One region of the Paenibacillus germinis genome, then DNA from elsewhere that is predicted to be linked to it. Evidence: predicted binding sites of a transcription regulator. Region 1 holds the regulator's gene; the other holds the start of a gene.
The links. Region 1 encodes NrdR, which represses ribonucleotide reductase genes. Its sites were predicted from a motif close to AACACNATATATNGTGTT; they were not measured.
Positions count from the first base shown of each region.

Region 2: the regulator NrdR is predicted to act here: its motif matches at 1,527-1,544, upstream of nrdI (class Ib ribonucleoside-diphosphate reductase assembly flavoprotein NrdI).

Region 1 covers NZ_WHOC01000070.1:197,179-202,367, reverse strand. The annotation lists gene mutM (DNA-formamidopyrimidine glycosylase) at 1-819, shown strand, start outside; gene GC102_RS14330 (MntP/YtaF family protein) at 917-1,660, shown strand; gene coaE (dephospho-CoA kinase) at 1,686-2,282, shown strand; gene GC102_RS14320 (lytic transglycosylase domain-containing protein) at 2,279-2,851, shown strand; gene GC102_RS14315 (alpha/beta-type small acid-soluble spore protein) at 2,958-3,182, opposite strand; gene nrdR (transcriptional regulator NrdR) at 3,291-3,770, shown strand; gene GC102_RS14305 (hypothetical protein) at 3,935-4,126, opposite strand; cyclic di-GMP riboswitch class I at 4,166-4,262, opposite strand; gene GC102_RS14300 (hypothetical protein) at 4,345-4,518, shown strand; gene htpG (molecular chaperone HtpG) at 4,568-5,189, opposite strand, start outside.
Region 2 covers NZ_WHOC01000137.1:44,120-49,308, forward strand. The annotation lists gene thpR (RNA 2',3'-cyclic phosphodiesterase) at 1-138, opposite strand, end outside; gene serC (3-phosphoserine/phosphohydroxythreonine transaminase) at 137-1,225, shown strand; gene nrdI (class Ib ribonucleoside-diphosphate reductase assembly flavoprotein NrdI) at 1,816-2,175, shown strand; gene nrdE (class 1b ribonucleoside-diphosphate reductase subunit alpha) at 2,162-4,246, shown strand; gene nrdF (class 1b ribonucleoside-diphosphate reductase subunit beta) at 4,269-5,189, shown strand, end outside.

The DNA.
Region 1 (5,189 bases):
AACAATCTAATCACCGGTAAAACGATTGAGCATGTTCAGGTCAGACTGCCTCGCATCATCCAAAAGCCGGACGATATTCATATGTTTGAAGTTCTGCTGCAAGGTCAGACGGTGGAGACGATAGAACGCAGAGGGAAATTTCTGCGCTTCATATTTACCGATTACGTCATGGTTTCGCATCTTCGGATGGAAGGACGGTACGGTCTGTATGACGGTGAAGATCCGCTCGAGAAGCACACCCATGTGTTGTTCCGCTTCACCGATGGCAGCGAGCTCCGCTATAAGGACGTTAGACAATTTGGTACGATGCATTTGTTTCCCAAAGGCGAAGAGCTCACGCAGCCTCCGCTGCATAAGCTCGGACTAGAACCGCTTGATGAAGGCTTCACCTTCGAGGCTTTTCAAGACCGGATCGCTCATCGTTCGACGAAGATTAAACCGCTGCTGCTCAATCAAGAATATATCGTGGGAATCGGGAATATTTATGTAGACGAGTCCCTTTTCTTGGCTGGCATCCATCCAGAACGCGAAGCCTCCTTGCTGAGCAAAAAGGAGCTCGTCCTCCTTCACTCAGCTATCATTCGTACACTTCGTGAATCGGTTGAAGTGGGAGGATCCTCCATTAAATCGTATGTGAATGGACAAGGCGAAATTGGGTTGTTCCAGCATCAACTAAACATTTATGGCAGACAGTCTCAAGCCTGTAAAACATGCGGGAGTGAGATCTACAAGACCATCGTTGGCGGCAGAGGAACGCATATTTGCCCAACCTGCCAACCGTTAAAGCAGACTAGAATTCGAAAGAAGTCAGAGAAATAGGCACGTGAAGCCTCCCCTCCCCATATGATATGGAGTACTTAGCCTAGACAAACGGCTTACAAGCTAGTTTCTAGGTAAAACTCTTAGGAGGGGTATTATGCTTCCTGTAGTTTCACTACTTATTCTTGCTTTCGCAGTTTCTTTGGACGGCTTCGGTGTCGGTGTGATGTATGGATTACGTAAAATACGAATTCCACTCCTATCCATTGGGATTATATCGCTTTGGTCTGGTATCATTATCTACATCTCGATGCAGATCGGTGTACTGATGTCTTCCTTCATGTCTCCCTTGGTAGCTAAGCGTATCGGTGCTCTCATATTGATTGGGATTGGCATCTGGGCATTAGCTCAAACGAGACAACAAAAGCCTCAGGAGCATCAGGAACGAGGGGGAGTCGCATCTTTAGATCAAGCATCGATAAGCGGTGTTCTTCCTTCACAAGAGGGTAAGCATTCGGGTTCTGGAGAGATTCTCACGTTTGATACTTTGCAGCGAACGAAGGAAATACTGAATATCGAGCTGAAACGCTTCGGACTTGTTATTCAAATTTTGCGAACACCATCCATTGCAGACGTTGACAAATCGGGTAATATTTCGGCTTCAGAGGCTACCTTGCTTGGTTTGGCGCTATCTTTGGATGCGTTCGGTGCAGGCATTGGCGCAGCATTAATCGGTTTCGTTCCACTGTTAACGGCTTCCGTCATTTCTATATCAAGTGGTTCATTTATTGCATTAGGCTTGCGGTTTGGTTTACGGTATGCGGAGATGAATTGGATGAAGAAACTGTCTATACTTCCGGGATGTGTACTCATTATTATGGGTCTTTTGAAAATGTTGTAGGACGCACGTTAGGAGAGATTTGCCCATGAATATCGGGTTAACAGGAGGAATCGCTTGCGGCAAAAGCACGGTTAGCGCCATGCTGGTTAGCCGCGGCGCCCTATTAGTAGATGCGGATACCATAGCCCGCGATGTCGTCGAGCCCGGCAGCCCTGTTCTTGAACAGGTTGCTGCACATTTTGGACAAGCCGTTCTTCAGGCTGACGGATCGCTCCATCGCAAGAAGCTTGGCGAGATCATTTTTGGTAATACCGAGGCACGCAAGCAGCTGGAAAGTATTCTGCATCCGCCAATTCGTGCACAAATACGTGAACAGATGGAAGCCTATGAACGGCAATTTCCAGACAAGCTTGTTGTGGTCGATGTCCCTTTATTAATCGAATCTAATTTATCCTTCATGTTTCAAGAAGTTATGGTTGTTTATGTGCCTCGTCCAGTCCAGTTGGAGCGGCTTATTGGGCGAGATGGACTGACGGAAAGTGCGGCAAATAATCGCATAGATGCTCAGATGTCCATTGAGGAGAAACGCAAATTCGCGGATGTTGTCATTGACAATAGTGGTACTTGGGAAGAAACTAACGCTGAAGTGGAGCGGTTTTGGCTAGAGAAGGGGCTTTCATGACCTTTTTACGTAAAAAACGAGTTTTTGCCCTGCTTCTTGTCTGCTTTGTTCTGGTTCTCTTTATGAATAGCGATTTTATCGGAAGAAAGGTGTACCCGATCTACTTTGAGCAGGAAATTAGGCAGAGCGCGGCGAAACACAATATAGATCCATTTTTAATTGCTGCGATTATAAGGGTCGAGACGAATTACAAATATCATTTGGAGTCAAAAAAAGGGGCATTAGGCCTTATGCAGCTTATGCCTGACACCGCAGAGTGGATTGTTGAATCCACGAATTTAGGGCCTCATGTGCAGGAAGATTTATTAAAAGTGGACGTAAATATTAATCTTGGTTCTTGGTATTTAAGCTGGCTTAAGAAGCATTATAATGGTAATTTAATTTATGCGATTGCGGCTTATAATGCAGGTCAAGGGAATGTGAATAAATGGAAGCAAAATGATATTTGGGATGGTTCGGAAGAGCATATTAATCAAATTCCATTCGGAGAAACACGTCATTATGTACAGCGGGTGCTCTATTATTACGAAAAATACACGAAGCTTTATTCTCAGCATTGGGGTAAATAAGGATTAGGATTCCTCTTCAAAAATAAAGAAGCATTGGACTAGCTCCTTTTGGGGGCTTAGAGTCCAATACTTCCTGTTTTGCAGATTCAGTAGCTAATCTTCAAGATTACTTGAATTGACCAGCCAAAGATTGTTCTGCGATTTGTACCAGTCGACGAGTGATGTTACCACCAATAGAACCAGCATCACGAGTAGCCATATTGCCCATATATCCATCTTGAGGGATGGCGATACCTAGCTCTTGAGCTACTTCGTATTTCAACTGATCCAACGCTGCGTTAGCTTGAGGAACGACTAATGTATTGCTGCTGCGGGATTGTCCTGCGCCCATGTCTGTTCACCTCCTTGTCGTTTGGTAATAGTATTGTGTGCATATCTCCTAAGTTCATGACATGTAACATATGGTAATAGATCAAAGAAGAGAAAGGAGAGATAGCGAATGAAGTGTCCGTTCTGTGACTATTCCGGTACGAAAGTTCTTGATTCACGTTCAGCCAATGAAAACAAATCGATTCGTCGTCGTCGAGAATGTGAGAAGTGCGCGAGAAGATTCACCACGTTTGAGATGGTGGAAGAAACGCCGTTAATCGTGATTAAGAAAGATGGAAGTAGGGAAGAATTTAGTCGAGAGAAAATATTAAGAGGCTTGATTCGAGCTTGTGAGAAGCGCCCGGTATCGATGGAGAGACTTGAGATGATGGTATCTGAAGTGGAAATGCAGCTTCGCACCACGGCTCATGCTGAAGTGGATAGTTTAAGCATTGGAGAAATCGTCATGGAACAGCTGTACCCCGTCGATGAAGTGGCGTACATTCGCTTTGCCTCCGTATACCGACAGTTTAAGGACATTAATATGTTCCTGAAGGAGTTAACGCAAATATTGGGAAAGCATGACACCGGACTTCTCCGGGATAAATAATAACTAAATATGACAAAAAATAAGAAAAAGACAGCGGGATTCCCGTTGTCTTTTCTCAGTTTTTCCCACGATATCAACAATCATGCGATTAAAATTTATTTGAAAAAAATAAATCTTTAGACATCAACCGACTGTATTTTTGTATGCTTTCGTGCATAATTCCTTTATTGAGTGCGTTTGTCCAGTTCACTTCTGAGAAAATGAATAAACCGAATAGCTTCATCTTGGGTTAAAACGTTGTTATCAAACTTAAAGGAGAACATGTCCAAAAGATCATTTTCTGGAAGGTGCAAGTTATCAATCAATTGCTGTACATCCAAACTCATTTTACCATCCACCGTAATTTTTCCCATCATCTTTGTTCCCTCCTAGTCTTTCTACATAAATCGGACGGAGGCGGTAGCTGGCTGACATTTTGGACATTCATCGAATGCCATTTTAGTCCCTTTAGCTTTGCGTCGCCACTTTTCAGTGGTTTTGCCTTTATCGACCGATTTATGTTTGTAAGAAAACTATATCATATTTGCGGATTGAGTTTCCATTAATTACATTATTCGAAGGATGGTTGAAGCATATGTCCGTCAAGTCCAATCAAATTCCAAGCATTTCTTATGAATTAGATATCGTAAAAGTTGCTAGCTCTCTCGGAATTGATCAAGATCGCTTATTGGCTTATGTGTATGCAAACTCTGATCCGAAGAAACAATATGAGGTAAAGGAAACCTTTCCCGACTATAAGAGTGGTTGAAACTATAAAAAAAGCACTACAACGTAATAGTTGTAGTGCTTTAATCGTATTAAACCATGATTTTGCAGATATCGTTCGTGAATTCAACCGGATCTTGAAGGGGTAATCCTTCGATTAAGAGCGCTTGATTGTAGAGCAGGGCCGTATAAAGATTCAGTTTCTCTTTGTCTTTGTCAAAAGCGTCTTTTAAGGAAGCGAATACTTCGTGATTGACGTTGATTTCCAATACCTTCTCAGCCTTCACGTTAGGATTATTCGGCATCGCATTTAAGATTTTTTCCATTTCGATCGTCACATCGCCGTCGGTCGATAAGCACACAGGGTGCTTTTTAAGACGCTTGGATGCTTTTACATTTGTAACTTTGCCTGACAACAGGTCTTTCATATAATCGAAAAGCTCTTTGTTGTCATTTTTGTCAGCATCGGTTTCCGTTTGGCTGTCATCCATTTCAATACCAAGATCACCGCTTGAAACAGATTTAAACTCTTTTTCTTTGTAGGTCATGATCATTTTGATCGCGAATTCATCGATATCATCAGTGAAATACAAAATCTCATAGCCCTTATCTGTGACTAGCTCTGTTTGTGGAAGCTTATCGATTCTTTCCATCGATTCTCCAGAAGCATAGTAAATGTACTTCTGATCTTCCGGCATTCTTGACACGTATTCG
Region 2 (5,189 bases), on a different contig from region 1:
ATTAGGCTCCTTTTGTATCCAAATCTGTTCTCTTCTTCGTTCTTCTCCTAGCATTGCCAACTGAGGTTTTACTTGATGCATGAAGAGAATATTGCTATCATAGCCATAATACAAAAAAGCAAAGGTGTGGTCATTCATGGGAAATAGGGCCTATAACTTTAACGCAGGGCCTGCGGCATTACCGCTCGAAGTACTGCAGAAAGCACAAGAGGAGCTTGTCGAATTTAAAGGCATCGGCATGTCCATTATGGAAATTTCTCACCGCAGCGCGGAGTTCGAGCAAGTTCATAATGAAACGCAGCAATTGTTGAAACAAATTTTTAGCATCCCTGATGGGTACCAAGTGCAGTTTCTGCAAGGTGGTGCGAGTACACAATTCGCCATGATTCCGCTTAATTTTCTAAAGCCAGGTAAAGTAGGCAGCTATGTGCTTACAGGTGCATGGGCGGAGAAAGCTGTTCAGGAAGCAAGCTTGTTCGGAGAAGTTGCCATCGCAGCAAGCTCGAAAGAACAGAAATTTATGAAAATTCCGGACTTAAATGAAATCAACATTCATCCGGATTCCGCTTATCTGCATTTGACTTCGAACGAAACGATTGAAGGCGCTCAGTTCCAGAGTTTTCCGGATACAGGGAATGTGCCGTTAATCGGGGACATGTCCAGTGATATCTTGAGCCGTCCTGTTGATGTTTCGAAATTCGGCATGATCTATGCAGGAGCGCAAAAGAATCTAGGTCCTTCTGGTGTAACTGTGGTTATTGTTAAGGAAGATTTATTACAAGATCTGCCTAAAACGATTCCAACCATGCTTCGCTACGAAATCCATAGCAAAAACAATTCTCTGTACAATACACCACCAGTTTATTCAATCTACATGATGAACCTAGTATTAAAATGGATTCAGGAACAAGGTGGACTAGCTGTCATCCAGAAAAACAACCTTGAGAAATCAGGTTTAATTTATAGCGCAATCGACCAAAGCGGTGGTTTCTACCGTGGACCTGTTGATACTGGCAGTCGTTCCGCGATGAATATCACGTTCCGTTTGCAGGATGAAGAGCTGGAGAAGAAGTTCATCAAGGAAACCGAGCAGAACGGATTCGTTGGGTTGAAGGGTCATCGCAGTGTAGGCGGTTTGAGAGCATCTACGTATAATGCTGTTCCTTATGCATCCTGCAAAGCGCTCGCTGAGTTCATGAGTGATTTCCAAAAACGCAACGGTTAAGAAATATGATCAAGCTATTCATGGCACCCTCGTGTGCACGTGAATAGCTTTTTTTGTTTCTGGATAGGGAATGTGTCATCCTCGCTATTAATGACCTTAGACGGACTCTGAGACGGCTTAATGAGCCTATATTTGGAATGGAATGGATCAATATCTAGTGAGCTCAAAGCCCTAATCTTGTATTCGACAAATTCAAAAAATCAAGTCAAAATTGAAAAAATATTTTCAAAGCCTTCCGAGCCACGCCCTGTCTAGGTTTACGTATTTTAGTAGTCAAAAAGTGCCTTTTTGCTCGTTGACAAACACAATATATTGATATAAATTTGAATCTATCAACTAGATATCGTAAAAAAAGCGAAACACACAACTGCTAGAATTTGTGAAAAAATAGAATCAAATTCCGTTATAAACCGCGTGATTAGCGCCTTTTTCATAGGTTGCGTAATTCTGAAATCCGCATATTTTGTCGAAAGACAATGGCGTATTCCACCTTGGATTGCACGGAATGATTCATTTGTTTACTACATATAGGGTTACTTACATAAGCGGTACTAGATAGAGAATAAGAGAGTGTTAGGAGACGGAAGCCCATGCTGATTGCTTACGATTCGAAAACGGGAAATGTTCGCCGATTTATTGCTAAACTCAAAATGCCTGCGATTCAAATTGAGGAAGCGATGAAAATGGACGAGCCTTTCGTGCTCGTTACCTATACAACCGGTTTTGGTCAAGTTCCTCCGAAGGTAGCTTCTTTCCTAGAAAGCAATGCCTCTCGTCTTATCGGAGTAGCAGCAAGTGGTAACCGCAACTGGGGAGACGGATTTGCCAAAAGCGCAGATACGATCTCACAGCAGTACGATGTGCCTGTGTTAACCAAGTTTGAGTTATCTGGCACCAAAAATGACGTAGAACGATTTGTTCAGGGGGTACATGCAATTGCGGCACATTGAGCTGAATAATTTATTGATGCAACGCGGAGCGGATGGCTTTTTCCAACTAGAGAAGGATAAAGAAGCTGTTGAAGTTTTTATGAAGGAAGTCCACAGTAAAAGCCTCACTTTCCCCGATACTTCTTCTAAAGTTCGTTATATGATTGATCAAAACTATTACGAGAACGTATATGAGAAATATACGCAAGATGAAGTTAACGATGTTTATCAAGTGGCCCACGATAATCAATTCGAGTTCGCCTCCTACATGGCAGCTTCGAAATTTTATACGGATTACGCTTTACGCAGTGATGACAAGTCCTTATACCTAGAACATTTCCCGGATCGCGTTGCTATTGTTGCTTTGTACTTGGGACGTGGGAACGTAGAAACTGCGCGTGTTCTTGCTGTCTCGATGATGGAACAACGCTTGCAACCAGCGACACCGACGTTCCTTAATGCAGGTAAGAGCCGCCGAGGCGAAATGGTATCCTGCTTCCTGCTGGAGATGGACGATTCTCTTAATTCTATTAACTACGTGCTAGCTACCTGCATGCAGCTTTCCAAAATTGGCGGTGGCGTAGCCGTGAACTTGTCCAAGCTACGTGGTCGCGGTGAAACGATTAAAGGTGTGGAAAACGCCGCAAAAGGAATTATGCCGGTTCTTAAGCTTATGGAGGATGCTTTCTCCTATGCAGATCAAATGGGTCAGCGCAAGGGTTCAGGAGCTGCTTACTACAACATTTTCGGCTGGGACGTTATGGAGTTCCTAGATAGTAAGAAAATTAATGCGGATGAGAAATCTCGACTGAAGACACTGTCCATCGGTCTCATTGTACCGAACAAGTTCTACAAGTTGGCTGAAGAGAACAAACCGCTTCATGTATTTGCTCCTTACACGGTACTGCAAGCTTATGGTAAGCATTTGGATGATATCGATCTCGATGAAATGTACGATGAACTGCTGGCCAATCCGAAAGTCAAGAAAAAGGTTGTCATGAGTGCACGTGACATGCTAGTTAAAATTGCGACTACCCAACTGGAATCCGGTTATCCATATATGATGAACCGTACGAATGCCAACAAGGATCATGCCCTGAAAGGTATCGGTACGATTAAAATGTCTAATCTCTGTACAGAGATTTTCCAACTGCAAGAAACTTCGGAAATCAACGATTACGGCCTAGATGATCTTATTCTTAGAGATATCAGCTGTAACCTCGCTTCCATGAACATTGCAAACGTAATGGATCGTAAGAAACTGCGCGAAACCGTTCACGAGGGCATGATTGCCTTGACTTCTGTTAGTGATATGACGACGATCTGCAATGCGCCGGGAGTTGCCAAAGCAAACCGTGAGCTGCACTCTGTTGGTCTCGGTGTTATGAATCTTCATGGCTACTTGTCTAAGAACAAAATTAGCTATGAGAGTGATGAAGCCAAAGATTTCGTCCGCACGTTCTTCATGGCTATGAACTATTATTCGATTGAAAAAAGTATGGAAATTGCCAAATCCTCGGGGCAAACCTTTGAAGGCTTTGAGCTATCCGAATATGCGAACGGCGCCTATTTCAACCGATACACGGAGACGGATTACCGTCCGCTTACGGATAAAGTGAAGTCCTTGTTTGAGGGAATGCCGATTCCATCACCAAGCGACTGGGCCAAGTTAAAAGAAGATGTAAAAACCAATGGTCTTTATCATGCTTACCGATTGGCCGTTGCTCCAACACAAAGTATTTCTTATATTCAAAATGCAACTTCGAGTGTCATGCCGATTGTTGAACCTATCGAGACTCGAACTTATGCGAACTCAACAACGTACTATCCGATGCCTTTCATGGCACGCGATAATTTCTTTTACTATAAATCTGCTTATCAAATGGATCAGTTTAAGATTCTTGATCTTATTGCTGAAATTCAAACACATGTGGATCAAGGGATTTCAACCATTTTACATGTTAATAGCGATGTTTCGACGAGACAACTTGCTAAACTATACCTCTATGCGGCACACAAAGGACTTAAATCGCTCTACTACACGCGAACGAATCAGCTATCCGTTGAGGAATGCGTCAGCTGCTCGGTGTAATTTGGAAGGGGATTGAATATAAATGAGTACGGCCACTACCCTAAATAATGCCAGGAAAGCTGTGAATTGGAATCGTCCCGATGATGATTTTACGATCACTTTCTGGAATCAAAATATTATGCAGTTCTGGACAGATGAGGAAATCCCATTATCTGATGATAAAATGTCATGGATCACGTTAAGTGGTGCAGAACGTGAACTTTACATGAAAGTACTCGGTGGCCTTACGCTGCTCGATACCATGCAAGGCGGCGTTGGCATGCCGAAAATTCTTGAGCATGTCGATGGGCTCCAGCGCAAAGCTGTGCTAAGCTTCATGGGTATGATGGAACAAATACATGCGAAGTCCTACAGCAGTATTTTCACCACGTTGTCTACAACGGAAGAAATCAATGAGCTGTTCCTATGGGTTGAACGCAATCCTTACTTGCAGTTTAAAGCAAACAAGATTTCCCATTTCTACGAAAACATTGGAACACCTAAAGAGCTATACTTGGCTATGGCAGCATCTGTCTTGCTGGAGAGCTACTTGTTCTATAGCGGCTTCTATTATCCGCTTTACTTGGCCGGACAGGGTAAAATGACGAGCAGTGGCGAAATTATCGATTTGATTTTACGCGATGAGAGTATTCATGGTCTGTATATCGGTGTGTTGGCACAAGAGGTTTATGCGGAGTTAAGCCCTGCTGAACAGGATGAGGCGTATGAGACATTGTGTGCCTTGCTGAAGGAACTTCATGCCAATGAGGAAAGCTATACAGAAAGTCTCTATGGGCCTTTGGGCTTGGCTGAAGAAGTGAAAGCTTTCTTACGCTACAACGCGAATAAAGCGTTCATGAACCTTGGGGTAGATCCAATTTTCGAAGAAGAGGATATTAATCCGATTGTTCTAAATGGTCTGAGCACGAAGACGAAGCAGCATGACTTTTTCTCGAAAAAAGGG